DNA from 4 places in the Ancylobacter mangrovi genome. Region 3 is predicted to be linked to each of the others. Evidence: predicted binding sites of a transcription regulator. Region 3 holds the regulator's gene; each other region holds the start of a gene.
The links. The regulator PhoB, encoded in region 3, activates phosphate uptake and scavenging genes when phosphate is short. The targets are predictions, from matches to a motif close to TGTCATNNANCTGTCAT.
Positions count from the first base shown of each region.

Region 1: a site for PhoB is predicted at 6,360-6,376, ahead of NVS83_RS19430 (esterase-like activity of phytase family protein). Genes of this name have one in related genera too.
Region 2: a site for PhoB is predicted at 5,938-5,954, ahead of NVS83_RS15810 (YdcH family protein). Genes of this name have one in related genera too.
Region 4: a site for PhoB is predicted at 6,403-6,419, ahead of phnA (phosphonoacetate hydrolase). Genes of this name have one in related genera too.

Region 1 is NZ_JANTHY010000009.1:61,715-69,141, reverse strand. It holds gene NVS83_RS19455 (MFS transporter) at 1-24, opposite strand, end outside; gene NVS83_RS19450 (ABC transporter permease) at 127-1,290, opposite strand; gene NVS83_RS19445 (ABC transporter ATP-binding protein) at 1,287-2,195, opposite strand; gene NVS83_RS19440 (HlyD family secretion protein) at 2,258-3,238, opposite strand; gene NVS83_RS19435 (TetR/AcrR family transcriptional regulator) at 3,235-3,912, opposite strand; gene NVS83_RS19430 (esterase-like activity of phytase family protein) at 4,083-6,296, opposite strand; gene NVS83_RS19425 (TRAP transporter substrate-binding protein) at 7,157-7,427, shown strand, end outside.
Region 2 is NZ_JANTHY010000006.1:81,866-89,292, reverse strand. It holds partial or broken gene NVS83_RS15835 (EAL domain-containing protein) at 1-2,610, shown strand, start outside; gene NVS83_RS15830 (YqgE/AlgH family protein) at 3,267-3,893, opposite strand; gene NVS83_RS15825 (protein-disulfide reductase DsbD domain-containing protein) at 4,023-4,874, shown strand; gene NVS83_RS15820 (peroxiredoxin) at 5,026-5,511, shown strand; gene NVS83_RS15815 (YdcH family protein) at 5,577-5,783, opposite strand; gene NVS83_RS15810 (YdcH family protein) at 5,985-6,161, shown strand; gene NVS83_RS15805 (propionyl-CoA synthetase) at 6,380-7,427, shown strand, end outside.
Region 3 is NZ_JANTHY010000002.1:471,619-479,045, reverse strand. It holds gene NVS83_RS08040 (ActS/PrrB/RegB family redox-sensitive histidine kinase) at 1-484, opposite strand, end outside; gene NVS83_RS08035 (polyhydroxyalkanoate depolymerase) at 738-2,099, shown strand; gene NVS83_RS08030 (LysR family transcriptional regulator) at 2,115-3,011, opposite strand; gene NVS83_RS08025 (SDR family oxidoreductase) at 3,148-3,912, shown strand; gene phoB (phosphate regulon transcriptional regulator PhoB) at 3,961-4,662, opposite strand; gene phoU (phosphate signaling complex protein PhoU) at 4,697-5,410, opposite strand; gene pstB (phosphate ABC transporter ATP-binding protein PstB) at 5,433-6,254, opposite strand; gene pstA (phosphate ABC transporter permease PstA) at 6,263-7,096, opposite strand; gene pstC (phosphate ABC transporter permease subunit PstC) at 7,109-7,427, opposite strand, start outside.
Region 4 is NZ_JANTHY010000003.1:23,873-31,299, forward strand. It holds gene NVS83_RS09850 (dipeptide ABC transporter ATP-binding protein) at 1-391, opposite strand, end outside; gene NVS83_RS09855 (ABC transporter permease) at 402-1,352, opposite strand; gene NVS83_RS09860 (ABC transporter permease) at 1,352-2,215, opposite strand; gene NVS83_RS09865 (ABC transporter substrate-binding protein) at 2,212-3,771, opposite strand; gene NVS83_RS09870 (alkaline phosphatase family protein) at 3,771-5,111, opposite strand; gene phnA (phosphonoacetate hydrolase) at 5,115-6,392, opposite strand; gene NVS83_RS09880 (LysR family transcriptional regulator) at 6,566-7,427, shown strand, end outside.

The DNA of each region.
Region 1 (7,427 bases), on a different contig from region 3:
CGGCCCGATGGAAGGCTCACGCATCATCGCATCCCCTGATACCTGCGAACGCCACCAGTTACGGCGTGCGGCGTGAATGCGCTGTGACAGCCGCCCCGGAACCTGCCGGACCCGCGCGAGGAAGGGTCAGTCGAGCGTCTGGCGGAAGCGGCGCACCGCGATCACCATCGCCACGAGCATGATCGCCGACAAGGCAAGGATGTTGTTGAGCAGGTCGGAGACGTCCGCACCCTTCAGCAGGATGCCGCGGACCATCCGCAGATAATGCGTCAGCGGCAGCGTCTCGCCGATCCACTGCGCCCATTCCGGCATGCCGGCGAAGGGGAACATGAAGCCGGACAGCAGGATGTTCGGCAGGAAGTACATGAAGGTCATCTGCACCGCCTGGAGCTGGTTCTGCGCCAGCGTCGAGAAGGTGTAGCCGATCGACAGGTTGGCGACGATGAACAGCACGGTGAGCGCGGTGAGCAGCGATAGCGAGCCAATCATCGGCACGTCGAACAGGAACAGCCCGGCGAGCACGATCATCGACGCCTGCCCCGCGCCCACCAGCACATAGGGCGCGATCTTGCCGAGCATCACCTCGACCGGGCGGATCGGCATGGCGAGCAGCGTCTCCATGGTCCCGCGCTCGATCTCGCGCGTCACCGAGAGCGCGGTGAAGATCAGCATGGTCATGGTGAGGATGGTGCCGAGCAGGCCCGGCACGATGTTGAGCTGCGTCACCGCCGCCGGGTTGTAGCGCGCGTGGGTGATGATCTGGAACGCCGGTGGCGCGGTCTCGAAGCCCGAGCCCGACGGCCCTCCCTCCTCGGCGAAGCGCTCGCGCCGCACCGCGGTCTCGATCAGCCCGCGCAGCGCGGCGACGGCGCTGCCGGAGGCGACCGGATCGGTCGCATCCGCCGCCACCAGCATGGACGGGCTCTCCCCGCGCCGCACCGAGCGCCCGAAGCCGGCCGGAATCTCGACGATGAAGGACACGTCGCCCGCGCGCATCAGGTGGTCGGCCTCCGCCGCGCTCGTGGGATGGGCGACGACGGCGAAATACTTGGTGTTCTCGATCGCGGCGAGGATGGAGCGCGTGAGCGAGGTGTTCTCATAGGCCAGCACCGCGGTCGGCAGGTGCCGGGGCGTGGTGTTGATCGCGTAGCCGAACAGCACGAGTTGCAGCAGCGGGATCGAGATCATGGTGGCGAAGGAGATGCGGTCGCGCGCGAGCTGCAGGAACTCCTTGCGCATCATCGCGCCCACGCGCCGGAAGAAGCCGCCGACGGCGGACGCCCCGCTCATTGGAAATTGTCCCTGGAGCGGCTCATCAGGTCGATGAACACGTCTTCCAGCGTCGGCTCGTCACGCCGCCAGGTCAGGCCCTCGCGCTCGCGCAGCGGCGCGATCGCCGCTTCCAGCGCCTTCTCGTCATGGCCGCCGACATGCACCGAGTTGCCGAACGGCGCCACCATGTCGACGCCCGGCAGGTCGGCCAGCTCACGGGCCAGCGCGGCCGGGTCGGGGCTGGAGACGCTCCACGTCACCAGCCCGGCGGAGGCGACCACCTCGTCCACCGTGCCCTGCGCCAGCAGGTCGCCATAGGCGATGTATGCGATCTCGTGGCAGCGCTCGGCCTCGTCCATGTAGTGGGTCGAGACCAGCACGGTCAGCCCGTCGGCGGCGAGCTCGTGGATCTGCGCCCAGAACTCGCGCCGCGCCTTGGGATCGACGCCGGCGGTCGGCTCGTCGAGCAGCAGGAGCTGGGGCTGCGGCAGGATGCAGGCGCCGAGCGCGAGCCGCTGCTTCCACCCGCCCGAGAGCGAGCCGGCGAGCTGGCGCCCGCGCCCGTCGAGTCCCAGCCGCTTCACCGCCGCGCGCGCCGCACCCACAGGGTCCGGCACGCCGTAGACCCGGGCAACGAATTCGAGGTTCTCGCGCACCGACAGATCGGCATAGAGGCTAAAGCGCTGCGTCATGTAGCCGACATGGCGGCGTATGGCGCGCGACTGGGTGAGGATGTCCATGCCGAGGCAGGTGCCGCGCCCGGAATCGGGCGTCAGCAGGCCGCACAGCATGCGGATCGTGGTGGTCTTGCCCGAGCCGTTCGGCCCGAGGAAGCCGTAGATCTGCCCGCGCCGCACCCGCATGGTGAGGTCGCGCACCACCACCCGGTTGCCGAACGACTTGGACAGGCCCTCGACCTCGATCGCGTATTCGACCTTGGCGGCATCGGGGGCGCCGGGCGGGGCGGTATGGGGCGTGTCCTCCTTCACGGCGCGATCTCGACCGTGATCGGCTGGCCCGGGCGCAGCTTCAGCGGCTCGTCCGGCTTCGCCTCCAGCACGAAGACCAGCTTGGAGCGCTCATCGAGGCTGTAGATGACCGGCGGGGTGTATTCCGAATCCTGGGCGATGTAGCTCACCGTGGCGGCGACGCCCCCGCCGCAGCCGTCGCAGCTCACCTGCACCCGGGTGCCGAGCTTGAAGCGGTTGAGATCGGGCTCGGGCACGAAGAAGCGCATCTTGATGAGGTCCGGCGGCAGCAGCGCGAGCACCGGCCGGCCGACCGGCACCAGTTCACCGGGGCGGAAATAGACGGTCTCCACCGAGCCGTCGGCGGGGGCGGCGAGCTTGCGGCGCGCGAGCCGCGTCTTCGCCGCCTCGAGGCTCGCCTGCGCCGCGTCCACCGCCTTCTGCGCCGCGCCGATCTGCGCGTCGCGCGAGCCCATGCGCCCGACCTCGATCTGCTTGTTGATCTCGTCGAGCGCCGCCTTGTTCTGGTCGAAGGTTGCCTGCGCGGTGTCGAGCGCGGCCTTGGAGCCGACCTTCTTGTCGTAGAGGTCCTGCTGCCGGCCCAGCTCGATGCGCGAGAGCTCGAGTGCCGCCTCGGCCCGCCGCTTGCTCGCCTGCAGCACCTCGATCTCCTGTGGCCGCTGCGCGCTGGCCTGAAGATCGGCGAGTTGAGCCTTGGCCTGCTCCAGGCTCGCCGCGGCGGAATCGACATCGGCCTGCTGGAGGTCGGCATCGACCTCGAACAGCGGCTGGCCCTTCTTGACCCGGTCGCCCTCGTCGACGTCGAGCCGCGTCACGCGCCCGGCCTCGTCCGGGCCGACGAACACCAGATCGGCCTCGGCATAGCCCTGATAGCGCGGCGGCCCCTTATCGGCGCAGGCGGCGAGCGAGAGCGCGAGAAGCGCGGCACAGAGCGGCCCGCGCCACGCGAGGGAGCCTCGTGAGCGGATGCGCATCATGGCTCCTTCCATCCGAGGCCGCGCAGCGTGATTTCGGCATGCGCTTCCAGCATGCCCTGGACATCGAGCGCCTCGTGGCGCTGGAACAGCCCCTCCCACACCGTCGCGACGAGCAGCGGGGCGATGAGGAGCTGGGGGAAGCGCAGGCCGGCGTCGGAGGAAATCTCGCCGCGCTCCAGCGCCCGCGCATTGATCGCCCGCAACAGGCCGAGCCCGCGCGAGACCACTTCGCGATAATAGAAGCCGGCGATCTCCGGGAAGCGCTCGCCCTCGCCCAGCATCAGCCGCACGATGTGCCGGCGCGGGGAATGCACCGCCTCGTTGGCGAGATGGGCGAACAATACCGAGAGGAACGCGCGGGTGCTGCCGGGAAAGTCCGCGAACTCGCGCTCCAGCCGCCCCAGCACGGGGTCGATCGCCTGCCGCACCAGCCCTTCGAACAGGGCTTCCTTGTCCTTGAAGTAGAGGTAGAGCGTGCCCTTGGCGACGCCCGCGCGCGCCGCCACGTCCTGCATGCGCGCGCCGGCGAAGCCCGCCTCGGCGAACACCACCAGCGCCGCCTCCAGTATCTCGCGCCGCCGGTCGGCCGGCTCCTTGCTGGCGCGGCGGCGCGCCGGGGCAGTCGCCCGCGGCTTCGCGCCGCCGCCCTCCCCGCTTCCGTCTCCGCTCGCCATGGCACACCTCGAAAATGACTGACCGGTCAGTCATACCGCAGCGCGCGTCTTCTGGCGAGGTTCCGCAACGGGAAATTTCGGTGATGGCCGACGGGTGGCGGACCCCAGCCCGAAAACGAAACGGGCGCCCCGAAGGGCTCCCGCTCGCAGCGTCTGCAGAAGGTTCGCGATCAGTCCATCTTGCCGATGGCGATGAACTGCGTTTCGCCCGAGGAGCCGTCGACGCCGTCATTGTCGGTGACGATAAAGGCGTTGCCGTCCTTGTCGATGGCGAAGCTCTCGACCTTGTCGAGCACATAGCCGTTCGGCGCCTTGAGCAGCGGCATCAGGTCCTTGGCCTCGGTCTTGGTGAGGACCGGCGGCTTCGCCTCCGAGCCCAGCGCCACCGGCGTCACGCCGTTCAGCGAGACGAAGGAGAGCTTCTTCACCTTTGCCTCGGGGCCGATCAGGTTGTCACGCTCGATCACCACCAGGCCGTCCTTGTAGGCGGTGATTTCGGAAAGGCCGATCCAGCCCTTCTCCGGCGTGTCGAGCGGGTAGCGCACATAGCTCCAGCTCTTGTCGGCGGGCTTGTAGGCGATCAGCTTGACGAAGCCCTTCGGGTCGTCCTTCCACTCGCGCTGCACCGCCATCCACACGGTCTCGTCGGCGCCCGAGCCGGTCACCGTCACGCCCTCAAAGCCGTAGCGGATCGCCTGCGCGGCCACCGCCTCCGGCAGCGCGATCTCCTGCGCGATGGCGCCGTCCGCGCCCACCTGCAGCAGCAGGTTCTGGGTCGGGTCCTGCTTCTTCTCCGGGTTGCCCTCGGAGACCAGCCAGAAGCCGCCTTCAGGCCGCGCCGCGATGCCCTCGAGGTCGAGCCCCTTGGCCGGCTTGCCGTCGCGGGTGACGATCGTCGCCGCGGTGATCCTCGCCGGCATCGCCGAGGCGTCGACGGTGAGGATCCGGCCCTGCGCATAGGCGCTGTCGGTCACCGCGTAGAGCTTGCCGGGGGTCGAGGGGTCGGCCGCGAAGCCCGAGAGCGCCGACCACCAGATCGGCAGGCCATCCGGCCCGTTCGCGGATTCGATGGTCGGATAGGCGACCTTGGCGCCGGGCTGGCGCTCATAGATCGTCACCAGCGCGCCGATACCGCCCTCTTCGCGCAGGTCGGTCTCGCTCGCGGTCACGAACAGGTTGCGCGAGGGGATCGCCATCAGGCCTTCGGGGCCGACGCCGCCCGGCAGCACCTGCAGGAACTCCGGCACCTCGGCGCCGCCCTTGTCGCGGTAGACGAACACGATCGAGCCGCGCTCGGAGGCGACGAAGATCAGGCGATCGTCGCCGAAGGTCGCGACCTCCGCGCCCTCCATCTCGATGCCCTTCTTGTTGCGCTTGTCGGGATAGTGGCCGAGGCGCACCGCCATGTGCTCCGGCGCGGTGCCGGATTCGAACAGCAGCTTGCCGGTCTTGTCGAAGATCGAGAAGCCGCGCGTGCCGCCCTTCCAGTCGCCCTCATTGGCGATGACGAAGCGGTCGTCGTCGATCCACTGCACCGTGTCGGGCTCGCGCGGCACGTCCTTCATCGAGCCGGACAGGTCGATCACCTTGTCCTTCTTGGTGTCGATGTGGTCGAGGTCGACCGTGCCGGCGGAGAAGCTGTTCGTCACCTTGCCGGTGGGCAGGTCGACGATGACGATGTGGTTGTTCTCCTGCAGCGTGACGACGACCTCGTTGCGGGAATTGATGTCCACATATTCCGGCTCGGGATCTTCCGGCGCCACGGCGGCGAGGCCGGTCAGGTCGACCACCTTCTTGGAATCGTCGACCACGCGCCCGTCCTTGACCTCGAAATAGGTCAAATTGCCGGGCGGCATCTGCGGGATGGCGCCGTCATTGATCTCCTCGTCGCGCTCGTTCTCCATCGCGATGGCGAGGTAGCTGCCGTCCGGGCTCTTGGTCACCGCGTCGGGCTGGCCGCCGAGGTCGATCTTGTCCTCGACCTTGCGCGAGGCGATGTCGACCACCGCCAGATGGCCCGAGGGGTTCGACTTCGATTCAGAGGTGTTCACGCCGACATAGGCCTTGCCGCCGATCACCACCGTGGTGGTCGGCTCGCCCTCGAGCGCCACCACGCCCGCCGCCTTGGGCATGTTGGGGTCGGTGATGTCGACGAAGCCGATCCGGTGGCCGGGGCTGTCGCTGTAGATCAGCGTCTTGCCATCTTCCGTGAAGGTGATGATCTCCGCCGCCGTCGACTTCGCCGGATCCGCCCCCGCCGGCAGGTTGTCGATCACGTTGAAGGTCGCGATCCGGTTGAACGGAGCCGGCGACTGGGCCACGGCGCCGGCCGCCGTGAGGCCGAGCACGACCGCCGACACGCCTGCGAGAAGAATCGAGCGCATGATTGATGTCCCCTGATGATACGGGGCCGGGCCCCGTCGTCGCGGCACTTCAAAGGGCCGCGAATGACAGGCGGATGACAAATGGACGCGGAAACTGTGCGGAAACACGGAGACGTACGACTTTCGTACAATCGGAATAGGCGGAAAACGACGAAATAGTACTTGCACTTACCTCTTGGGCATCGTCTCCTTGCAGCAGCGGGACAAGGCGCGAAAAGCGCTGCCCGGCGCGATCATTTCTTGGTCGCGCGGTGTGGAAGACTCGGCCTGGCCGGGCACGCACATTGGGAGGATTTATGAGCCAGAAACGCCATGGCATCGCCACCGACACATGCCGAGCCGGCCGCGACCTGACGGGCGCCGACGGCCCCGCCGCGAGACCGCGGCAAGTCTAGGCGCGCCAAGGGCTCATGGCGTGAAGGCCCCGCCCCGGATCCGGTTCGGGGCCACCCATTTGCGAAGCGTTTTCCACGGGCAAGGATTCCTGCCGGCCTTCGGCCGAAGGCACGGAACGCCATAGGGATCCGACGTCCGACGCCATCGGGGAACGCGCGCCCGCATCCGCCGCAGCCCTTCCGCGTGCCAGGACCCGTATCGGAGCGATCTCCGGGGCGGGCCCATGTGTTGCAGACCGATCCGCCGTCCCCGGAAAGCATCTCCGGGGCGAATGCGGTGTCTTATGCTCGAACGCTCGATGTCTTACGACAATGTCATTTACGTAAGGCGCGCTTGTAACTTGCCGAACGTGGTTTCCTGATCAATAGTTTTTAATGCAAACCGGCCATGCAAAGCGCTGGAGGCACCTGGGCCGTGTCAGGAAACGTGGACCGTGTCCGGAAATACGAAAAAGGGAGGACGAAATGTCTGAATCAACCAAGGCGCTGTCGCGCCGCTCGTTCCTGAGTTCGGGTGCCCTGGCCGGCGGTGTCGCCGCCAGCGCCCTTGCCGCCCCGGCCGTGCTGGCCCAGGCGCCCGTCGTGGTGAAGATGCAGACCTCCTGGCCCGCGTCGGACATCTGGATGGAGTTCGCCCGCCAGTACGTGGTCGCGGTGGAAGAGATGTCGGGCGGCCGCCTGAAGATCGACCTGCTGCCCGCGGGCGCCGTGGTCGGCGCCTTCCAGGTGCTCGACG
Region 2 (7,427 bases), on a different contig from region 3:
TTCGCCCTCGCCAACAACACCGACGAGCAGGTCGACCGGCTGATCGTCGCGCCGCACTACCGCATGGTCGGCTCCGGCGTGCTCTGGCCCGACCTCGGCGACCGGCGCATCATCAACATCACAGCGAGCCAGGGATTCCGGCCGGAGCGCCAGAACGACCCGGACGCGGACGTGTTCCTCATCACGCTCGACCCCGGCACGACGGTGACGCTGGTCGCCGAGCTCGGCGACGCGGACCTGCCCCAGCTCTATCTGTGGGAGCCGGAGGCCTACAAGGACAAGGTCAACTCCTTCACCCTCTACAACGGCATCGTCATCGGCATCGCCGGCCTGCTGGCGCTGTTCCTCACCATCCTGTTCGTGGTGAAGGGCAGCGCCATGTTCCCGGCCGCGGCGGCGCTGGCCTGGGCGGTGCTGGGCTATATCGGCCTCGATTTCGGCTTCTGGTCGAAGGTGTTCGGCATATCGCCGGTGGCGCAGCAGTTCTGGCGGGCGGCGGGCGAGGCCATCCTCGCCGCCACGCTGGTCGTGTTCCTGTTCGCCTATCTCAATCTCAACCGATGGCATGTGCGCTACGCCCATGTCACCGCCGGCTGGCTGGTGTTCCTCGCCGCGCTGGTCGGCCTCGCCCTGCTCGACCCCTCGGCTGCGGCGGGCATCGCCCGGCCCTCGCTGATGGTGGTCTCCTTCATGGGCTTCGGCGTGGTGATGTGGCTCGCCTTCCACCGCTACGACCGCGCCGTGCTCATCATCCCCACCCTGTTCCTGCTGGTGGTGTGGGTCATCGCCGCCGGCATGGCGGTGTCGGGCTATATCGGCAACGACCTCGTCGCCCCGGCCCTGCTGGGCGGGCTGGTGCTGATCGTCATGCTGATCGGCTTCACCGTCATGCAGCACGCCTTCGCCGGCATCGGCTCGGTCGCCGGCAGCGCGCAGGAGCTGGAGCGCCGCGCGCTTGCCGTCGCCGGCTCGGGCGACGTGGTGTGGGACTGGGACGTCGACACCGACCGCATCCATGTCAGCCCGGAGGCCGAGCAGCTACTCGGCCTCAAGCAGGGCACGCTGGAGACCGAGGCCGCCGGCTGGCTCGACATCATCCATCCCGGCGACCGCGACCGCTTCCGTGCCACGCTCGACGGGCTGCTGGACCAGCGCCGCGGGCGCATCGACCAGGATTTCCGGCTGCGCTCGCATGACGGGCACTATCTCTGGTTCAACCTGCGCGCCCGGCCGGTGGTCGGCACCGATGGCGAGGTGGTGCGTTGCATCGGCACGCTGTCCGACGTCACCGAGACCCGGACCGCCGAGGAGCGCATGCTCTATGACGCGGTCCACGACAATCTGACCGGCCTGCCCAATCGCGAACTGTTCCTCGACCGCCTGGCCTCGGCCAACGGCCTCTCCCGCGCGGATGAGAGCCTGAAGCCGACGATCATGATGATCGACCTCGACCGCTTCAAGCAGGTCAATGCCAGCCTCGGCATGCCCGCGGGCGACTCGATCCTGCTCACCGTCGCCCGCCGGCTGATGCGCCTGACCAAGCAGCAGGACACGCTGGCCCGGCTCGGCAGCGACCATTTCGCGCTGATCCTGCTGTCCGAGCGCGATCCCGAGCGCATCACCGCCTTCGCCGACACGCTCCGGCGCACGCTGCGCGCGCCCATCACCTTCGGCGACCGAGAGATCTTCATCACCGCCTCGATCGGCCTCGTGCTGGCGGACGGCCAGAAGCGCTCGCCCGGCGAGATGCTGAAGGACGCGGAACTGGCGATGTTCTTCGCCAAGCGCGTGGGCGGCGACCGCATCGAGGTGTTCCGCCCGAGCATGCGCACCCACAAGCTCGACCGCCTGAGCATGGAGGAGGATCTGCGCCAGGCGCTGGAGCGCGGCGAGATCAACGTCGTCTACCAGCCGGTGGTCGACCTTTCGAGCCGCGCCGTCGCCGGCTTCGAAGCCATGGCCCGCTGGCAGCACCCGAGCCTGGGCACGCTCGGCCCCGACGACTTCCTGACCATCGCCGAGGATACCGGGCTGGTGGTCGATCTCGGCCTGTTCCTGCTCGACAGCGCGGCGCGCCAGCTCGGCGGCTGGCAGCGCGCCTCGCGCAGCGAGCCGATCTTCGTCTCGGTCAACATCTCCTCGCGCCAGATGCTGCGCCACGACCTGCTGCAGGACATCAAGGCGGTGCTCGCCCGCAACGTGGTGGCGCCCGGCACGCTGAAGCTGGAACTCGCCGAGTCGCTGGCGATGGAGAACCCGGAATATGCCGCGCAGATCCTGACCCGGATGCGCGAGCTGGGCGCGGGCCTGTCGCTGGACGATTTCGGCACCGGCTATTCCTCGCTCGCCTATCTGCAGCGCTTCCCCTTCGACACCATCAAGGTCGACCGCACCTTCATGAAGGCGCTGGGGCGCAACGGCAACAAGGCGCAGCGGCCGATCATCCTGCGCACCATCATCAACATGGCGCACGATCTCGGCATGGACATCGTCGCCGAGGGGATCGAGACCGAGCAGGCCGCGGTCGCGCTCGGCAAGCTCGGATGCCGCTTCGGCCAGGGCCGCCTGTTCGGCGAGCCGATGAACGCGGACGAAGCGCGCAAGCTCATCATCGCCGACGGTACGCCGCCCTCGCTGATGGAGCGCGGGCGCGCGCTGTCCGAGCGCGGGCGCCAGCTCTCGCGCGCCGCCGCCCGCGGCGTCAGCCGCACGAGCACCCGCAGCGCGGCGCCGGGCGAGCCGGCCGAGGCCGGCGCCAGTGCAGCCACGGCGGAAGCGGCGGCCAACGCGCGGCCTCAGCCCGATGCCCGGCCGGGCGCGGTCGAAGGCGCCCCGGCGGGCGGCGCGCCCAATGGGGCGACGAGTGCTCCGCCGAACGCCGCCACGGCGAAGACCGGCGCGGTCCGCGGCCAGCCTCCGGCGGCTGCGCCCGTTCGGGGCGACCAGCCCCCGCCGCGTCCCGCTCCCCCGCGCCCGGCGCCCGCCAGAACGGCGGACGCCAAGCCGGCGGACTCCAAGCCGCCGGGCGGCAATCCGGCGGGTACGGGTGGATCGGCCGGCGCCGGCCCGGGCGCCGCGCCCTCGACGAGCCCCGCCCTCGCCCAGTCCAAACCGACGTCCTGAGCCGGCCGACTTCCGGCCCTCGCCGCAACGCATGCGGGGCTCGCTGGCGAATCCCGGTTCGAAGGCATTTCGTGGGAGGCCGCCCGGCCACCGCGCATGGCGAGCGGCTCGCCATTGCCGGACGTGACCCGTCCGGGCGCGCGTCAGGCGTGGCCGGAATCGGAAGAGAGCATGCCCGGATCGATGCCGATCTTGCGCAGGGCGCGCTCGTATTTCGCTGCGGTGTCGGCACCGAACACCAGCGCCGTGTCGGCCGGGCAGTGCAGCCAGCCATTCTGCTGGATCTCGTTCTCGAGCTGCCCCGGCGCCCAGCCGGCATAGCCCAGCGCCAGCACCGCGCTCGCCGGCCCGCCGCCGGCCGCGATCGCCTTCAATATGTCGAGCGTCGCGGTGAGGCAGATGCCGTCGTCGATCGGCAGCGTCGAATCCTGGATGAAGAAGTCGGCGCTGTGCAGCACGAAGCCGCGCCCGGTCTCCACCGGGCCGCCGCGCAGCACCTTCACCCCGCCGGCGCTGTTCGGCAGGTGGATGCGCTCCTCCTGCGGGATCACGTCGAGCTGCACCAAGAGGTCGGTGAAATTGATGTGATTTGCCGGCTGGTTGACGATGATGCCCATCGCCCCCTCGGGCGAGTGCGCGCACAGATATATCACGGCACGGGCGAAGCGTTCGTCGCGCATGCCGGGCATGGCGACCAGCATCTGTCCGTCAAGGAAGGTCCCGCCGGACCCGCCGCCGGCACCCTCGTCGCTTCCTCGTCCCATCAACATGAAGGAAAGCGTAAACCCAAGTGGCGCATTTTCAACCCCGCGCCGCCGGCCCCGGCTTTGGGGTGCCGAGGGGCTCACACGAAAGTGCGGGCCGCATACTTTCGCGCCGCGGCGGGAGAGGCTATCGCCATGGTCATGTCTCGCAGCTTTCCGATCGTCCTCGCCCTGTTCGCCACCGCCGCGCTCGTGCCGTTCGGCACCCGTGCCGCGCGCGCCGAAGCCGCCTCCGACTGGTCCGCGCCGGACGGCACCGCGGTGCGCCTCATCGGCGGGCCGGCCGACCACGCCTCGCTGACCGGCGGCGTCGAGATCCGCCTCGCCCCGGGCTGGAAGACCTATTGGCGCTATCCGGGCGATGCCGGCGTGCCCCCGCATTTCGACTGGTCGGGCTCGCAGAATGTCGGCGGCGTGAAGATCCTCTGGCCGGCGCCGATCCGCTTCGACGAGGGCGGGAGCCTGTCCATCGGCTACAAGAAGGACGTCGTGATCCCGATCGAGGTCACGCCGACCGACGCGGCCAAGCCCGTGACGCTGAAGCTCAATCTCGACTTCGCCGTCTGCGAGAAGATCTGCCAGCCGGCCAACGCCACCCTCAGCCTCGACCTTCCGCCCGGCGGCGATGCCCCCTCCCCCGCGCTCGCCGCCGCGCTTGCCAGCGTGCCGAAGCCGGCCGCGCTCGGCGCCAGCGGCACGCCGGCCATCGAGACCGCGGTGCTGGAGCAGGCGGGCGACGACAAGTCGATCCGCATCGAGGCCAAGACCTCGAACGCCGACCATGCCGACCTGTTCGTCGAGGGCCCGGACGAGAGCTGGGCGCTGCCGCTCCCCACCCGCGAGGCCGGCCCGGACGGCAAGATCGTGTTCGTGCTCCCGGTCGACGGGGTGCCCGACGGCGCCGACATCGCCACCACGCCGCTGCGCTTCACCCTGACCGACGGCAGCCGGGCGGTCGAGGTCGAAGCCCCGCTTTCCACGCACTGAAGCTTCTTCCCGAGAAGCGGGAAATGACTATGCTACTGCGCCAGCGGGCCCGTGCGGCTCCGCCGCCGCGCGCGTATGATCGCGGCCGGGCGGAGCCTGCGGCCGCGGCCCGCCGACCCGCGTGAAATCATTGCGTCGAAAGGAAAAGCCCATGACGATCAAGGTTGGCGACATGCTTCCCAGCGCCACGTTCCGTGTCGCCACCGCCGACGGGCCGGTGCCGAAGTCCACGGACGAGGTCTTCAAGAACAAGAAGGTCGTGCTGTTCGCCGTGCCCGGCGCCTTCACGCCGACCTGCCACAAGAACCACCTGCCGAGCTTCATCGCCCGTGCCGACGAGATCCTCGCCAAGGGCGTCAGCACCATCGCGGTGACGGCGGTCAACGACCCCTTCGTGATGGCGGCCTGGGAGAAGGCCTCCAATGCGGGCGGCAAGATCCTCTTCCTCTCGGACGGCAATGGCGAGTTCGCCAAGGCGCTCGGCCTCGACTTCGACGGCGCGGCCGCCGGCCTCGGCGTGCGCTCCAAGCGCTACTCCATGCTGGTCGACGACGGCGAGGTGCTGGTCCTCAATGTCGAGGACGTGCCGAGCAAGGCCGACAAGACCAACGCCGACGTGCTGCTCACGCAGTTCTGACCATCAGGCTCCGGCGCGCATGAAGCCTCGCGCGCCGGGGCCGCCCGGCGGGGCACCCCCGCCGCTCAGGCGATGATGTCGGGGCAGATCTGGTCCTCGACGAAGCTGATCCGGTCCTTCAGCGCCAGCTTGCGCTTCTTGAAGCGGGCGAGCTGGAGCTGATCGTTGCCCGGCATCTCGTGGAGCGCCTCGATCGCTGCATCCAGATCGCGATGCTCCTGCTTCAGGCGCTCCAGAAGGGCCCGAAGCTCGCGTTCCTCATCCGCCGTCATCTGTGCCTAACGCTCGAACCGCGACCGACTCGCCCCGTTCCGGCCGGGGCGTTTCGCGCAGTATCGCCGTCCTTCCGCCGCCCCGCAATACGGCCGCCCGCACGCCGCCGTGTTGCGGTGCAGCGCATCGTTTCGTCGACAGCGCTAGCCGCAAGTGACAGACTGATGACGTTCACTTCCAGAGACAGGGAGATATTGTCCATGTCCATGCAGGCGCATGTTGCGGAGTTGGAACGTCGCCACCAGGCGCTCGAGAAGGAGTTACGGGAGGAAGTAGCCCGACCGGGCTCCGATGAAGTCCGGGTCATGGACCTGAAACGCCGCAAGCTTCATCTGAAGGACGAAATCACGCGGCTCAGAGGCTCGCCGCTCCACTGAGCGGAGTACCTGGCGAAACTAACTCCGCCGCCGGCCTCGCAGGCCGGCGGTTTGTATTTCGGACCCCTTCCGGAACCGGGCCCCACGACAGGCCGCCCGACAGGATTTCCGGCATCGACCAAGGTCGTAAGCATTTCCGCCTTCTTGAAATCACAGCCGCGGGCCGGAATTCTCGGGTCGAGAACAAGAAGAACAACCGGTCCCCTGGAGACGCCACCATGTCCGCCGAGCCACGCCCCGATCGCGCGAGCCGCTACCCCGCCATCCATGCCCGTTCGATCGACGATCCCGAAGGCTTCTGGGGCGACGCCGCCCGCGCCATCGAATGGATCGCCGAGCCGCGCGCGATCTTCGATCCCGCGCTCGGCGTCTATGGCCGCTGGTTCGTCGGCGGCCTCACCAATGTCTGCCACAACGCGCTCGACCGGCATGTTGACGCCGGGCGCGGCCAGCAGCCGGCGATCTACTACGACAGCCCGGTGACGGGCGCCAAGCGCACCGTCACCTATTCCGAGATGCTGCGCGAGGTGCGCATCCTCGCCGGGGTGCTGCGCGAGCTCGGCGTCGGCAAGGGCGACCGGGTGGTCATCTACATGCCGATGATCCCCGAGGCCGTGTTCGCGATGCTCGCCTGCGCGCGCATCGGCGCGGTGCATTCGGTGGTGTTCGGCGGCTTCGCGGCGGCGGAGCTGGCGAGCCGCATCGACGACGCCCGGCCCAAGGTCGTGCTCTCCGCCTCCTGCGGCATCGAGCCGAACCGCATCGTCGCCTACAAGCCGCTGCTCGACCTCGCGCTGACCATCGCCAAGCACGCGCCCTCGGCCTGCGTCATCTTCCAGCGCCCCGAGGCCGAGGCCGGCCTCAAGGAGGGCCGCGATCTCGACTGGGCGACGATGCGCGAGAAGGTGGCGACGAGCGCACGCGGCGTGGAATGCGCCACCGTCTCGGCGACCGACCCGCTCTACATCCTCTATACCTCCGGCACCACCGGCAAGCCGAAGGGCGTGGTGCGCGACACCGGCGGCTACATGGTGGCGCTGCGCTGGTCGATGGAGGGGCTCTACGACGTCAAGCCCGGCGAGGTGTTCTGGTCCGCGTCCGACATCGGCTGGGTGGTCGGCCATTCCTACATCGTCTATGCGCCGCTGCTCGCCGGCTGCACCACGGTGCTGTTCGAGGGCAAGCCGGTCGGCACGCCCGATGCCGGCGTGTTCTGGCGGGTGATCGAGGAATACAAGGTCTCCGCGCTGTTCACCGCGCCGACCG
Region 3 (7,427 bases):
GCAGCTCCGGCTCGTTGCCGAGCGCGACCTGGTCGGACCAGGGCAACGGCATCTGCCACAGGCCGACCACCGCCGCGCAGCTCGCGGCCAGCACGCCGAGCAGCACCGTGGTGCGCGGCGACAGCGCGGTCGCCGAGATGAGCACGGGGGCGAGGAACAGGAAGGCGAAGGGATTGGAGAGGCCGCCGGTGAGGAACAGCAGCGCCGCGAGCTGCAGGATGTCGTAGGCGAGCAGCCAGGCGGCCTCGATGTCGGAGAGCCGCCGCGCGCCGGGATTGCGCAGGCGCAGCGCAAGGTTCAGCCAAGCCGACAGCGCCACTACGGCGAGGCAGGCGCCGATCGGCAGCGTGAAGGCCAGCAGCCAGTGCACGATGACGATGGTCAGCGTCTGGCCGGCAATGGCAAGCCATCGCAGCCGGATCAGCGTGTCGAGCCGAAGGCCGAAATAGCGTTCGCCGATAGGATGTTCGAGCGAGAGCATCAACGTCCTTCCGTTCCGTATCCTCTCTATAGCCGCAGATACGACCAAAGCGCGAGACACCGGTTTCGTTGACGTTCGCGCCCGAGGGTCTATTTATGTTGCAGCGCACAAGCTGCGCGAAGGCCGAAGCGCGACACGTAACGCTTCGGAAGGATCGCGTTAAAAAAATGCGCCGAAAGTGCCCCGAGGGCGGCGTCCACGGCCGGTTCGGCGGCGGTAGGGACGCAAATGGCGGGCATTGAAGACGGAGGCTCTTATGGCAATCGGCGTTTTTGGTGAATTGCCCGACGCGGAACAGGCGGCCGAGTCGCCGGAGGCGACGGTCGAGACGGCATCGGCCTTTTCCAAGCCGCTCTACTGGATGTTCGAGATGGGCCATGCGGCGCTCGATCCGCTTCGCGTGATCGCCGATGCCAACCGGCTCTACTACCGCAACCCCGCCAACCCGCTGGCGCATACCAGCCTCGGCAAGTCGATCTCGGCGGCGTGCGAGATGTTCGAGCGCACCACGCGGCGCTACGGCAAGCCGGAATGGGGCATCGACGAGACCGTGGTCGGCGCCACCCATGTGCCGGTAACGATCGAGGTTGAATGGGAGCGCCCGTTCTGCCGGCTGCTGCATTTCGTGCGTGACTTTCCCAACCCGCCGCGCCGGCCGCAGCCGCGCATGCTGATCGTCGCTCCGCTCTCGGGCCATTACGCGACGCTGCTGCGCGGCACGGTGCAGACGCTGCTGCCGAACCACGACATCTACATCACCGACTGGGCCGACGCGCGCAACGTGCCGCTCTCCGCCGGGCGCTTCGATCTCGACGACTATATCGACTACGTCATCGAGATATTCCGCCATCTCGGCGGCGGCGTGCACGTGCTTGCCGTGTGCCAGCCGGCGGTGCCGGTGCTGGCGGCGGTGGCGCGCATGGAGGCGATGGGCGATCCGGACGTGCCCGCCTCCATGGTGCTGATGGGCGGGCCGATCGACACCCGCGAGAGCCCGACCGCGGTGAACCACTTCGCCGAGGAGCGCGGGCTCGACTGGTTCCGGCGCAACGTCATCACCACCGTGCCCTGGCCGAATGGCGGCTTCATGCGGCAGGTCTATCCCGGCTTCCTGCAGCTCCACGGCTTCATGGCGATGAATCTGGAGCGCCATCTCCAGGCCCATGCCGACATGTTCCGCCATTTGGTGAAGGGCGACGGCGATTCCGCCGCCAAGCACCGGGAGTTCTATGACGAGTATCTCTCGGTCATGGACCTGCCGGCGGAATATTACCTGCAGACGCTTCAGGCCGTTTTCATCGACCACGCCCTGCCCAAGGGCGAGCTGACCCATCGCGGCGAAAAGGTCGATCCCTCGCGGATCCGCAACGTCGCCCTGCTCACCATCGAGGGCGAGAATGACGACATCTCCGGGGTCGGCCAGACCCGGGCGGCGCAGAAGCTGTGCTCCAGCCTGCCAGACGACATGCGGGTGCACTACCTCCAGCCGACGGTCGGTCATTACGGCGTGTTCAACGGCTCGCGCTTCCGCGCCGACATCGCCCCGCGCATCGCCGACTTCGTGATGAGCCACAACTGGCCGCGGAAGGGCGACAACGCGCTGCGCGGCAAGAGCTGACAGCCGAGACGCCGGCTAAATGTCCCAGTAGGGCGGATCGCCGAACGCCTGCCGCAGGCACTCGGCGAAGGCGCGCAGCTTGGCCGAGGGCCGGCGCGCTTCGGCATGGGCGACATAGATGAATTCGGCCTCGGTCTCGGCGCCGACATCGACGACGCGCAGCGTGCCCGCCCGGACCGCCGGGCCGGCGATGAACATCGGCAGCAGGGCGATGCCGATTCCCGCCGCCGCCGCGTCGCGCATCAGTTCGCCATTGTTCACCCGCAGCCCGGGGCGGGCGCGGACATTGACCACGCCCTGGGGCGTCACGAAGCGCCAGTCGGCGATCCCGCGATGGGTGTAGAAGACGCCCCGGTGACCATCGAGTTCGTCGAGGTTGCGCGGCGCGCCGTACCGCTCGAGATAGCCGGGCGACGCCACCAGCACGCGCCGGCTGCGCGCCAGCGGCCAGGCGATGAGCCGGCTGTCCGTCAGCGGCCCGTGCCGCACCACGCCGTCATAGCTCTCGGCCTGGACCTCGATCCGCCGGTCGTCGAGGTCGAGGGTGAGCTCGACCTCCGGGTGGCGCAGCAGGAACGGATAGAGCGCCGGGCCGAGATGCAGGTGGGCGAACGCCACCGGCGCGGAAATCCGCAGCGGTCCCGACAGCGTGCTGCGGCTTTCGGCAAGGTCCGCCACCGCGGCGTCGAGCTGGCGCATCGCGCCGGTGGCGCGGGCGAGGAACGCCGCGCCGTCGTCGGTGAGCGAGAGCTTGCGGGTGGAGCGGTGGACCAGGCTGGCGCCGAGGCTGCGCTCGAGACCCGCCAGACGTTCGCTGACCACGGATTTCGACAGGCGCAGCCGCCTTGCCGCCTCGCTGATCGAGCCGGCTTCGGCGATGGCGACGAAGGCGGCGATGCCGTCCAGTTTCATCGTTCGGTCTTTCCGGATGCGAGTTCCATCATTTTCAGGCTAATTCGGACGATGTCTCTTGCCCATAGTCATCTGCGACAGGGCGGCGGCGGGCCATGACGGCCTGCCCGCCCGATAGCATGATGGAGAATTCGATATGGACAGGCTTTCCGGAAAGGTCGCGATCGTCACCGGCGCCAGCTCGGGCATCGGCCGGGCGACCGCGCTGCTGTTCGCGCAGGAAGGCGCGAAGGTCGTGGTCGGCGCGCGCCGCAAGGGCGAGCTCGACGCGCTCGTCGCCGAGATCGCCGGCAAGGGCGGCGAGGCCGTGGCGCTGGCGGGTGACGTCAGCTCGGAGGACTATGCCAAGGCGCTGGTCGCGCTGGCGGTCGAGCGCTTCGGCAGGCTCGACGTCGCCTTCAACAATGCCGGCACGCTCGGCGAGAAGGGGCCCAGCACCGGCGTTTCGGCGGCAGGCTGGAACGACGCGCTGGCGGTGAACCTCACCGGCTCGTTCTTCGGCGCCAAGCACCAGATCGCCGAGATGCTGAAGACCGGCGGCGGCTCGGTGATCTTCACCTCCACCTTCGTCGGCTACACCGCCGCCTTTCCGGGCCTTGCCGCCTATGCCGCCTCGAAGGCGGGGCTGATCGGCCTCACACAGACTCTCGCTGCCGAATTCGGCCCGCAGGGCATCCGGGTGAACGCCGTGCTCCCCGGCGCGGTGGAGACGGAGATGTATCGCGAGGCCAACGACACGCCGGAGGCGCAGGCCTTCCTCACCGGACTGCACGCGCTGAAGCGCGTGGGTGCGCCGGAGGAGCTGGCGCGCTCGGTGCTCTATCTCGCCTCGGACGATTCGTCCTTCGTCACCGGCACCGCCCATCTCGTCGATGGCGGGCTGTCGATCACCCGCACCTGAGGCACGAGCGGCGGGCCGTTCGCCCGCCTTCCGGTGTTCGCCCGCCCGTCAGTGCGCGCGGGCGAACATCTCGTTGAAGGAATAGCCGGAGCCGCGCACGGTGCGGATGGGGTCGGGCTGACGCGGGCGGTTGAGCGCCTTGCGCAGGCGTCCGACGTGAACGTCCACGGTGCGCTCGTCGATATAGACGTCCTGGCCCCACACCCCGTCGAGGAGCTGCTCGCGCGAATAGACCCGGCCCGGCGACTGCATCAGGAATTCGAGCAGCCGGAACTCGGTCGGCCCGAGATGCAGCTCCCGCCCGCCGCGATGCACGCGCTTGGTCTCGCGGTCGAGCTCGATGTCACCGGCCCGCAACAAGGTGGAGATATGGTCCGGCTTGGCTCGGCGGAGCAGCGCACGGACCCGCGCCACCAGCTCCGGCACCGAGAACGGCTTCACCACGTAGTCGTCGGCACCGGTGGCGAGGCCACGCACGCGCTCGGCCTCCTCGCCGCGCGCGGTGAGCATGAGCACCGGCATGCGCTCGGTCTCGGGGCGCGCCCGCAGGCGCCGGCACAGCTCGATGCCGGAAAGCCCCGGCAGCATCCAGTCGAGGATGACGAGGTCGGGGACGCTTTCCCTCAGCCTCGTCTCCGCTTCGTCGCCCCGGGCGACGCTCTCCACCGCATAGCCTTCAGACTCGAGGTTGTAACGCAGGAGCAGGGTCAGCGGCTCCTCGTCCTCGACGATCAGGATGTTGGTCGGCATTGCTTTTCTCGGTTGAGGACGGTCGCCGCCCGCCTCAGGCCGGGAACGGGACCGTCGTCAGGCTGCTGGTGTCCTGCTTGGGCCGCTCGTCGGCGAGCAGCTGGCCGGTGGAGAGGTAGTGCACCGTCTCGGCGATGTTGGTGGCGTGGTCGCCGATGCGCTCGATGTTCTTGGCGCAGAACAGCAGATGCGTGCACAGCGAGATGTTGCGCGGGTCTTCCATCATGTAGGTGAGGAGCTCGCGGAACAGCGAGGTGTACAGGATGTCGACCTCGCCATCGCGCTTCCACACCTCGAGCGCGCGCGCGTCGTCGCGGCTGGCGTAGGAATCGAGCACTGACTTGAGCTGCTCCAGCACCATGCCGGACATGTGCTCGACGCCGCGCACCAGCTTCTGCGGGTGGAATTCGCCGGTCAGCGCCAGCACCCGCTTGGCGGTGTTCTTGGCGAGGTCGCCGATGCGCTCGATGTCGTTGGCGATGCGCATCGCGGCGACGATCTCGCGCAGGTCGATGGCGAGCGGCTGGCGGCGGGCGATGGTGAGGATGGCCTTCTCCTCGATCTCGCGCTGCAGCAGGTCGATCGGCCCGTCGAGCACGATCACCTTCTGCGCCAGCTCGGTGTCGCGCTTCACCAGCGCCATGACCGAATCGGCGACCAGGCGCTCGGCCTGCCCGCCCATCTCGACCACGCGCCGCGAGAGGTCCTTCAGGTCGCTGTCGAAGGAGGAGACGATATGTTCGGTCATGGGATGATCCTCCGCCGCCGGTTCAGCCGAAGCGGCCGGTGATGTAGTCGCGGGTGCGCGCTTCGCGCGGATTTGTGAAGATCTCGTTGGACGCGGCGACCTCGATCAGCTCGCCCAGGTAGAAGAAGGAGGTGATGTCGGCGCAGCGCGCCGCCTGCTGCATGTTGTGGGTGACGATGACGATGGTGAATTCCTGCTTCAGCTCGTCGATCAGGTCCTCGATCTTCGAGGTGGAGATCGGGTCGAGCGCCGAGGTCGGCTCATCGAGCAGGATCACTTCCGGGCGCACCGCGATCGTGCGGGCGATGCACAGACGCTGCTGCTGGCCGCCCGACATGCCGAGCGCGGAAGTGTGCAGGCGGTCCTTGGTCTCGTCCCAGATCGCGGCCTTGCGCAGGCACCACTCCACGCGCTCGTCCATCTGCGCCTTGTTCAGGCTCTCGTGCAGCTTCACGCCGAAGGCGATGTTGTCGTAGATCGACATCGGGAACGGGGTCGGCTTCTGGAACACCATGCCGATGCGCGAGCGCACCACGGTGGAATCGAGGTCCTTGCCGAGCAGGTCGACGCCGTCGAACCAGATGTTCCCTTCCGCGCGCTGGCCCGGATAGAGCTGGTACATGCGGTTGAAGATGCGCAGCAGCGTGGACTTGCCGCAGCCCGAGGGCCCGATCATCGCGGTGACGCGCTTCTCGGGGATCTCGAAATTGATGTTCTTCAGCGCGTGGTTGTCGCCGTAATAGAAGTTGAGCTTGTCCACCTTGAGCTTGGGCTCGGCCGACGGTGCGGTCGCGCGGTTGACGGCGGAGGCGATGTCGATCGACGTCTCGGGTGCGAAATTCATGGTTCGTCTCACTTCATCTTCGCCAGGACAAGGCGGGAAACGACGTTCAGGGCCAGAACCCCGGCGGTGATAAGCAGGGCACCCGCCCAGGCCAGGGCGACCCAGTCCTCGAAGGGCGAGGCGGCGTACTGGTAGATCGCGATCGGCAGCGAGGCCATCGGCGCGTCGAGGCTGACCGACCAGCCATTATTGCCGAGCGAGGTGAACAGCAGCGGCGCGGTCTCGCCGGCGGCGCGCGCCAGCGACAGCAGGATGCCGGTCACGATGCCCGCGCGCGCCGCGCGCCAGGTGATCATCGTCACCACCTTCCACTGCGGCGCGCCGAGCGCGAAGGCCGCCTCGCGCAGGCCGATCGGCACCAGGTTCAGCATGTCCTCGGTGGTGCGCACGACCACCGGGATCACCAGGATGGCGAGGGCGATCGAGCCCGCCCAGCCGGAGAAGCCGCCGAAGGGCACCACCAGGAGCTGGTAGACGAACAGGCCGATCAGGATCGAGGGTGCGGAGAGCAGCACGTCGTTGACGAAGCGCACCGCGCTGCCGACCTGCGTGTTGCGCCCGTTCTCGGCGAGGAAGGTGCCGCACATCAGCCCGATCGGGGTGCCGATGATGAGCGCCACGCCGATCTGGATCAGCGAGCCGACGATGGCGTTGAGCAGGCCGCCGCCGGCGCCCGGCGGCAGGGTGATGCGGGTGAAGACGTGCGGGCCGAGCGCGGGAAGGCCGCGCGCCAGCAGGGTCCACAGGATCCAGGCCAGCAGCACGAGCGAGAGCGCGGCGAAGCCGGTGGAGAGGGCCTTGACCGTGTAGTCGGTGGCGCGGCGACGGGCGAGAGATGCCATGATCTGTCTTCCTCAGCCCTCGAGCTTCGAACGGACCAGCATGCGCGACAGCGCAAGCACGATGAAGGAGATGACGAACAGGATGAAGCCGAGCTGCATCAGCGACTGCAGCTTGAGCGAGCCGATGGAGGCCTCGGGGAACTCGTTGGCGATGGTGGAGGCGATGGTCGCCCCCGGCGCGAACAGCGAGGCCGACATGCGGGTCGCGTTGCCGATGACGAAGGTCACCGCCATGGTCTCGCCCAGCGCGCGGCCGAGGCCCAGCATGACCGCGCCGACCATGGCCGTGCGGCCATAGGGGACGGAGACGTTGCGATAGACCTCATAGGTG
Region 4 (7,427 bases), on a different contig from region 3:
GCGCCTCGTCGATCTGCTCGCCGACCCGCATGAACGGGTTGAGGCAGGCCATCGGGTCCTGGAACACCATGGCGATGCGCCGCCCGCGCAGCGCCCGCCAGTCGCGCTCGTCGCGCGGGCCGATCTCGCGCCCGTCGACGGCGATGCGGGTCGCCTCGTCGATGTCGAGCCCCTCGGGCAGCAGGCCGAGCAGGGTGAGCGCGGTCAGCGACTTGCCCGAGCCCGATTCACCGATCACCGCCAGGGTGCGCCCGGCGGCGATCTCCAGCGAGACGCCGTCCACCAGCCGGCGCCCGGCCTTGGCGATCACGAGGTTGCGCAGCGAGAGCAGCGGCGCGGGGGCCGGGGTGGCCTTCTTGGCGGGCGTGTTCAGGCTGACTTGGACGTTCATGGCCGCCTCCTCACGAGGACATGCGGGGATCGATCAGGCGATGCAGCAGGTCGGTCGCGGCGTTGACCGCCACCAGCGCCACCGCGACGACGACGATGGTGGCCTGGATCACCGGGTAGTCGCGGCCGTGGATGGCGTTCAGCATCAGGCTGCCGATGCCCGGCAGGCCGAACAGCACCTCCATGGTGATGGTGCCGGCGACGAGGCTGGTGAGCACGAGGCCGGAGAGCGCCAGCGTCACCGGCACGGCGGTGGGCAGCAGGTGGCGCAGCGTGACGCGCCAGCCCGGCAGCCCCTTGGCGCGGGCGGTGCGCACATGGGCGGAGGTCGCCGCCTCGGCGAGTTCCTCGTAGAGCGGCTTCACGATCAGCCCGGCGCTGTCGATGCCGATGATGATCACCGGCAGCACCAGCGAGCCGAACACCGGCAGCCAGTTCAGCCAGATCGAGAAGACGAGGATGCCGACCACGCCGACGCAGAAGGTGGGCAGCGCCACCGACCAGACGTTGAAGAAGTTCACCAGGCCCCGCAGCACCGGGTTGCCGGTGGTCACCGCGCCGATCGCGACCCCGGCCGCGAGCAGCAGCCCGAAGGCGAAGCTGAGCCCGGTGAACAGCAGCGTCTCCGGCACCGCGGTCGCCAGCATGCCGGAGACCGGCCGGCCGAAGCGGATGGAATCGCCGAAGTCGCCGTGCAGCGCGCGCCAGCTCCAGGCCGCCATCTGCTCGGCGACCGGCCGGTCGAGGCCGAACTGGTGGCGCAGCTCGCTCTGCTGGGCGGCGGTCAGGTCTCCCTCCAGCCCCTTAACGTCGACCGCATCGCCCGGGATGAGGCGGGCGAGCAGGAACACGATCGCCACGATCCCCACCGCCTGCGCCGCCATGCGCGCCAGCGCGAGTCCGACCGGCAGCAGGCGGGCGAGAAGGCGGGGAAGTGCACGGGAAAGCGTGACGGCGGTCATCACTTGCCTCCCCGCATCTCGCGCAGCGGATCGAGCCCGCGCCGGACCGCCTCGCCGAGGATGGACAGCGAGAGGGTGAGCACGATGATGGCGATCACCGGGGCGAGGATCGCGTGCGGCGACACCTCGATGTAGCGGCTGGCATCGGCCACCATGCGGCCCCAGGTCGGCGCGTCCGGCGAGGAGCCAAGGCCGAGGAAGCTCAGCACCGATTCCGTCACCACGCAGCGCGGCAGCAGGATCGCCGCCTGGGTGACGAGGCCGCCGGCGAGGTTCGGCGCGAGGTGCAGGCGCAGCACATGCAGCCGGCCGCCGCCGAACAGCCTCGCCGCCGCCACGTAGTCCTTCACGCTCTCGCGGTGGAAGGTCGCCCGCGCGACATAGGCGAAGAAGGGGGCGAAGGCGATGCCGAGCGCGATCACCACCGGCCCCGCGCCCGCCCCCAGCGCGACGATGAGCAGCAGCGCCAGCAGCACGTCCGGCAGGGCGCGCACAAGGTCGATGACGGCGAACATCGCCGCTTCCGCCCAGCGCCCGAAGGAGAGCGCGACGAGCCCGAACCCGGCCCCGAGCGCGAAGGCGACCAGCGCGCCGCCGAAACCCACGATCAGCGTCGTGCGCGCGCCCATGACGAGGCGGGAGAACACGTCGCGCCCCATATGGTCGGTGCCGAGCCAGTGCGCCGGCCCCGGCGGCATGTTCAGCGCCAGCAGGTCCTGGTCCAGCGGGTCGAACGGCGCGATCAGCGGCGCGGCGAGCGCCAGCGCGACGATCAGCGCCAGCGCGAGCGCGGCGAGCGCGGTGCGCGGGGAGATCCCCCGGCGCACCGTGCCGCGTGCCTCGGAGGGCAGCGCGAGGGTCACGACCTGCCCGCGAGCCAGGTCTGGGCTACGCCGCCATCCACCCGGTTCGGCGACCAGGTGAAGCCCGGCTCGTAGCCCTGCACGTCCTTGCGGATGACGATCTGGTCGGCGTCGAGGCCGAGCGCGACGACGTAGTACTTGTCCATCACGATCTTCCAGGCGTCGAGATAGAGCTGGCGGCGGGTGGCGAGGTCGGTCTCGGCGACCGCCTTCTTCACCAGCGCGTCGTAGTCCGCGTCCTGCACGCCGCCCCACAGCACCGGGTTCGGGCCGTCGCTCATCATGCGGACATAGCGCAGGAACACGTCGGCGCGCGGGCCCGAGCTCATGCAGTTCATGTCCCAGTCGTACTGGCCGAGCCGTTTCTGGGCGCCAATGTCGTCGAGCGCGACATGGTTCACCTTGAAGCCGAGCTTGCGCACCATCTGCACCACGACCTGCGGGTAGCTCTCCTGCCAGGAGACGAACTCGATGGTCTCCTTGGACGGGTCGACGCCGGCCTCCTTCAGCAGCGCCTTCGCCTTGTCGAGGTCGGCCTTGGCGTGCGGGTCGGCCTTGAACAGCGCCTCGTCGAAATAGAGGTTGCCGGGGCCGACCATCTGGTTGGAGACGACGCCGGTGCCGGCCGAGGCGAAGTTGATGAAGGCCGCCTTGTCGATCGCGTAGCTGATCGCCTTGCGCACGCGCACGTCGTCGAAGGGCGCGCGGGGCTTGCGGTTGTTGAAGGCGACGAAGTACCAGCCGGCATCCTTGAGCTGCGAGACACGCAGGTTCGGGTCGCTGGCGAGCTGCTTGGCGATGTCGGCCGGCACGCTGGCGATGTCGATCTCGCCGGCGCGCAGGGCGAGCTGGCGGTCGGCGTCGTCGCGCAGGTCCGCCTCGATCGCGGCGAGGTAGGGCATGCCCTTCTGCCAGTAGGCGGTGTGGGCGGGCGCGGTCAGCTTCACCTTGGGCTGCCATTCGCCGAAGGTGAACGGGCCGGTGCCGATCGGGGTCTTGATGGTCTCGTCCCAGCCCTCGGACCTGGGCGAGAGGATCCACAGCTCGCTCATCAGGTTGACGAGCGGGGCGTAGGGCTCGCGCATGGTGATGACGACGGTGCGGGCGTCGCTCGCCTTGACGTCGTCGACCAGCTTCATGGCGGAGGCGAGCCAGCCGCCCTTAACCTTTTCCTTCACGCGGGTGACGTTGGCGACCACGTCCTCGGCGTTCATCACGTCGCCATTGTGGAATTTCACGCCCTCGCGCAGCGTGAAGGTGTAGGTCTTGCCGTCCGGCGAGATGTCGAAGCTCTCGGCGAGGAACGGCTTCACCGAGCCGTCGTCGCTGATCGAGGTCAGCGCCTCGGCATAGATCTGCTGCACGGCGATGGAGCCGGTGTGGCGGTGCGGGTCGGAGGTGTCGAGGCCGAGCGTCGCATAGCGCAGCACGCCGCCCCGCGCCGGCGCGTTCGCGGCGTGGGCGCTGGCGGGCAGCAGGCCGTTGACGCTGCCGGCAAGGCCGGCGGCGGCGGTGCCGGCGAGGAAGGTACGGCGGCTGAGGCGTAGCGTGGTCATCAGCGGATCTCCGGGCAGTGGAGCAAGGTGGGGAGGGACGCGGGCGGCGCGGGGATGCGCGGCACGGCGGGAAGCTGCAGGGCGGCGCCGTCCATGCCGGCGGCGGGCAGGCCGAGATGGGTGAGCACGGTCGGCGCGATGTCGACCACGGCGACCGGCGCGTCGCGCCTGCCGCCGGCAGCGAAGCCGGGGCCGTCGACGACCAGCACCGGGGCCTGTTCATGGGCGTTCAGCCCACCATGCTGGCCGAAGCCGAGCCGGTCGGCCTTGCCGCCCTGCGGCTTCACCGCGAGGCAGGAGCCGGGCACGCCGAAGGCGTTGGGGCGGTTGTCGCCCTTCATCGAGACGGCGAAGGCGAGACCGCCGGCGGCGACCTGGCCGACGCTCGGCAGCGTGTCGGCGTCCATCACCGCCCCAGCCCAAGGGCGCGAGGCGAGGAAGTCGCCGAGCCGGTCGCGCCGGCCGTCATGGTTGGGATGGAGATAGACGAGCGCCGCGGTGCCGTTGGCGCACACCACCACGTCGTCGGAATCGGGGGCGGCCTTCAGACCGGCGGCGACCAGCTCGTCCTCGATGTCGACGATGCCGCTCACCGTCTCGTGGCCGTGGTCGGAGCCGGCGATCAGCAGCACGTCCTCGCCGGCCGCGCGCAGCGCGTCGACCGCCGTCACCACGCGGGCGAGATTGGCGTCCGCCGCCTTCAGCACGCCGAGATGCTCGGGCGAGCCGAGCGGGGCGGAATGCTGGACATGGTCGGGCTCGCCGAGCCACAGCACCGCCAGCGCGGGACCGCCGGGCACCAGCGCCTCGTTGACGAAGCGGTGGGTCATGATCCGGTCGCCGCCGGCGTCGAGCGTCACGTCGAGCCCGTCGGCGAGCGGCATCCGGCCCGGGCCGAACGAGCCGGCGCGGTGATAGACCCGTCCGTGCCCGTCCGGGTCGTGGGCATAGGCGGCGCCGGGCGAGACATTGTTGAAGATCACCGCCCCGCCGGTCTTCGCCCCGCCCTGCCGGGCCACGCGCTGGGCCAGTGTCGGCACGGCGAGCGAGGCGCCGGTGACGCTCCTTTTGTGCTGCAGGAAGTCGGGATGGCCGGCATCGTGCCGCACCAGCCGGCCTTCCTCGATCAGCGCCATGGTGTTGCCGGCGAGCCCGTGGCGAGCAGGCCAGCAACCGGTCGCCAGCGTCGAGGAGACCACCCGCGTCGCCGAGGGAAAGGCTGATCGATAGCCGGGAAAGTATTCGGCCCGCGCCCTCAGCGCCGCGAGGGCCGGCGTGCGGTGCTCGTCCACGAAGTCGCGGCGGAGCCCGTCGAGGATGACGATGACGGCGCGGCGCATCGCTCAGCCCACCCGGTTCAGCGCGACATCGAAGATGTCGAAGTTGCGCAGGTGCGCGGTGTCGCCATCCTGGGTCAGCGGGTGCGAAAGGATGAAGGGCACGCGCTGCTCATGCAGGCTGCCATGCGAGCGCAGCCGCTCGCCGGCGAGCTGGCCGACATCGTGGTCCTCGGCCCGTGCGCCGAGCGCGGTGCCTTCGGTGCCGGTCACCACGAAGTCGGCCTCGCGGTCGGCCGGCATCTCGAAGCGGGCGGCGGCCTCGGCGCCGGAGAGCACCAGCTCGACCCCCTCCTGGCGGGCGATGGCCGCGCGCACCGCCTGCGGGTCGATGCCCTCCTTCAGGATATGCACCCGCACGAAGCCGCCGAGCGCGCCGTGGTGGCGCACGAAGGGATCGGTGATCGGGCAGATGACGCGGGTCGCGCCGGCGCCGAAGGCGGCGTCGAGCACGTCGCCCAGATACGTCACGCGCGGCGTGCCGTCGGCCCTCGCCATGTCGGTCATGCCGTGATCGGCGGTGATGGCGACCACCGCGCCGAGCTTGGCCAGCCGGGCGAGGCGCGAATCCACCGCCGCCATGAAGGCCAGCGCCTCGGGCGCTGCGGGCGGGTATTTGTGCTGCACGTAGTCGGACAGCGAGAGATAGAGCAGCCGGGCATGGCCGGTCTCGATCAGGCGGATGCCGGCGTCGAGCACGTAGAGCGACAGCTCGGCCGAGTACTGGTCCGGCCGGGCGAGGCCGACCAGCCCCGCGGCGTCGGCGATGCCGTGCTCGGCCTCGCTGGTGCCCTCGGCCCGCTCGGCGGAGAAGGCGATGCCTTCCAGCCCGAAGGCCAGCGCCTTGCGCAGCTTGTCCTTGGCGGTGACGACCGCGACCTTCTCGCCGATGCCGGCCAGACCGGCGAGGATGGTGGGCGCGCGCATCAGCGCCGCGTCGAGCATCATCACCGTCTCGCCGGTGGCGCGGTCGAGGTAGAAATTGCCGGCGACACCGTGCACCGCCGGCGGCGCGCCGCAGACGATCGAGACGTTGTTGGGATTGGTGAAGGTCGGCATGGCCGCCTCGGCCAGCACGTCGACGCCCTCGCGCCGCATCCGCTCCAGCGCCGGCGTCACGCCGGCCCGCGCGGCCGCCTCGACATAGGCGGGATCGCAGCCGTCGAAGCAGATCACGACCGTGGTGCGCGCCGGCCGCCGGTAGCAGCGCCCGTTCACGACCACCTCCTCGCGCACGACCTCGTCCTCGCGCGGCGCGCCGGCGCCGGGCAATGCCATATCCATCTGATGATTCCGTAATTAAACTGTCGCAAACAATGCGTATGCTTATCGGTTTGCCGACGCATCGTGAGTTATTCTATGTGTTTTATTATTTAGTATTGCGAGCGTGAGTAAAGCGATATTAGTTCCGTCACTATGTGAGCTTTTGGAACAGAAGAGATTTCGGAACACAGGACATGCGACGTACCCTTCCGCCGCTCAAGGCGCTCGTGGCGTTCGAGGCGGTGGCGCGCATCGGCTCGGTGACGGAGGCGGCGGAGGAGCTCGGCGTCACCCACAGTGCGGTCAGCAAGCAGCTCGCGGCGATCGAGAGCTGGTTCGGCACGCCGCTGTTCGAGAACAACCGCCGGCGCATGGTGGCGACGCCCGCCGCGGCCCAGTTCGCCCGCGCCGCCGGCGCCGCGCTCGACCTCGTCGCCTCGGCGGCGGAGGCGTTCCAGCCGCAGGCCGTGCCGCAGGTGCTGGAGGTGATCGCCCCCGCCACCTTCGCCATGCGCTGGCTGATGCCGCGCCTGCCGGACTTCCAGGCGAAGGCCGGCGAGGTCGACGTGCGGGTGCGCCCGATGCACACGGGCGAGGACTGGTCGGGGATTCCGTTCGACGTGGTGATCCGGCGGGGCGAGGCGCTGCAGGGGGATCTGCGCAGCTTCGCCCTGCTGCGCGAGGAGATCGGGCTGATGGCGCGCCCAGACCTCGCGGCACGGCCCGGTCTCATGCAGCGGCTCGGCGCGCCGGCCGCGCGCGAGGGGGTTCGGCTGCTGGAATCCGTCACCCGCCCGGGCGAGCTCGCGCGCTGGCTGGTGGCCGCCGGCCTGCCGGCCGACCTCGCGGCCGGGGCAGCGCGCTTCGGCCATTTCTACATCGCGCTGGAGGCGGCGCTGGCCGGGCAGGGGGTGATCGCCGCGCCGATCGAGGTGGTGGCCGATCTGGTCGAGCGCGGCGACCTCGCCGAGCCCTTCCCGGAACTGCGGGTGCACGGGCCGGACTACCGGCTCGGCTACGCGCCGGCGGGCGAGAAGGCGGCGCTGGCCGCCGCCT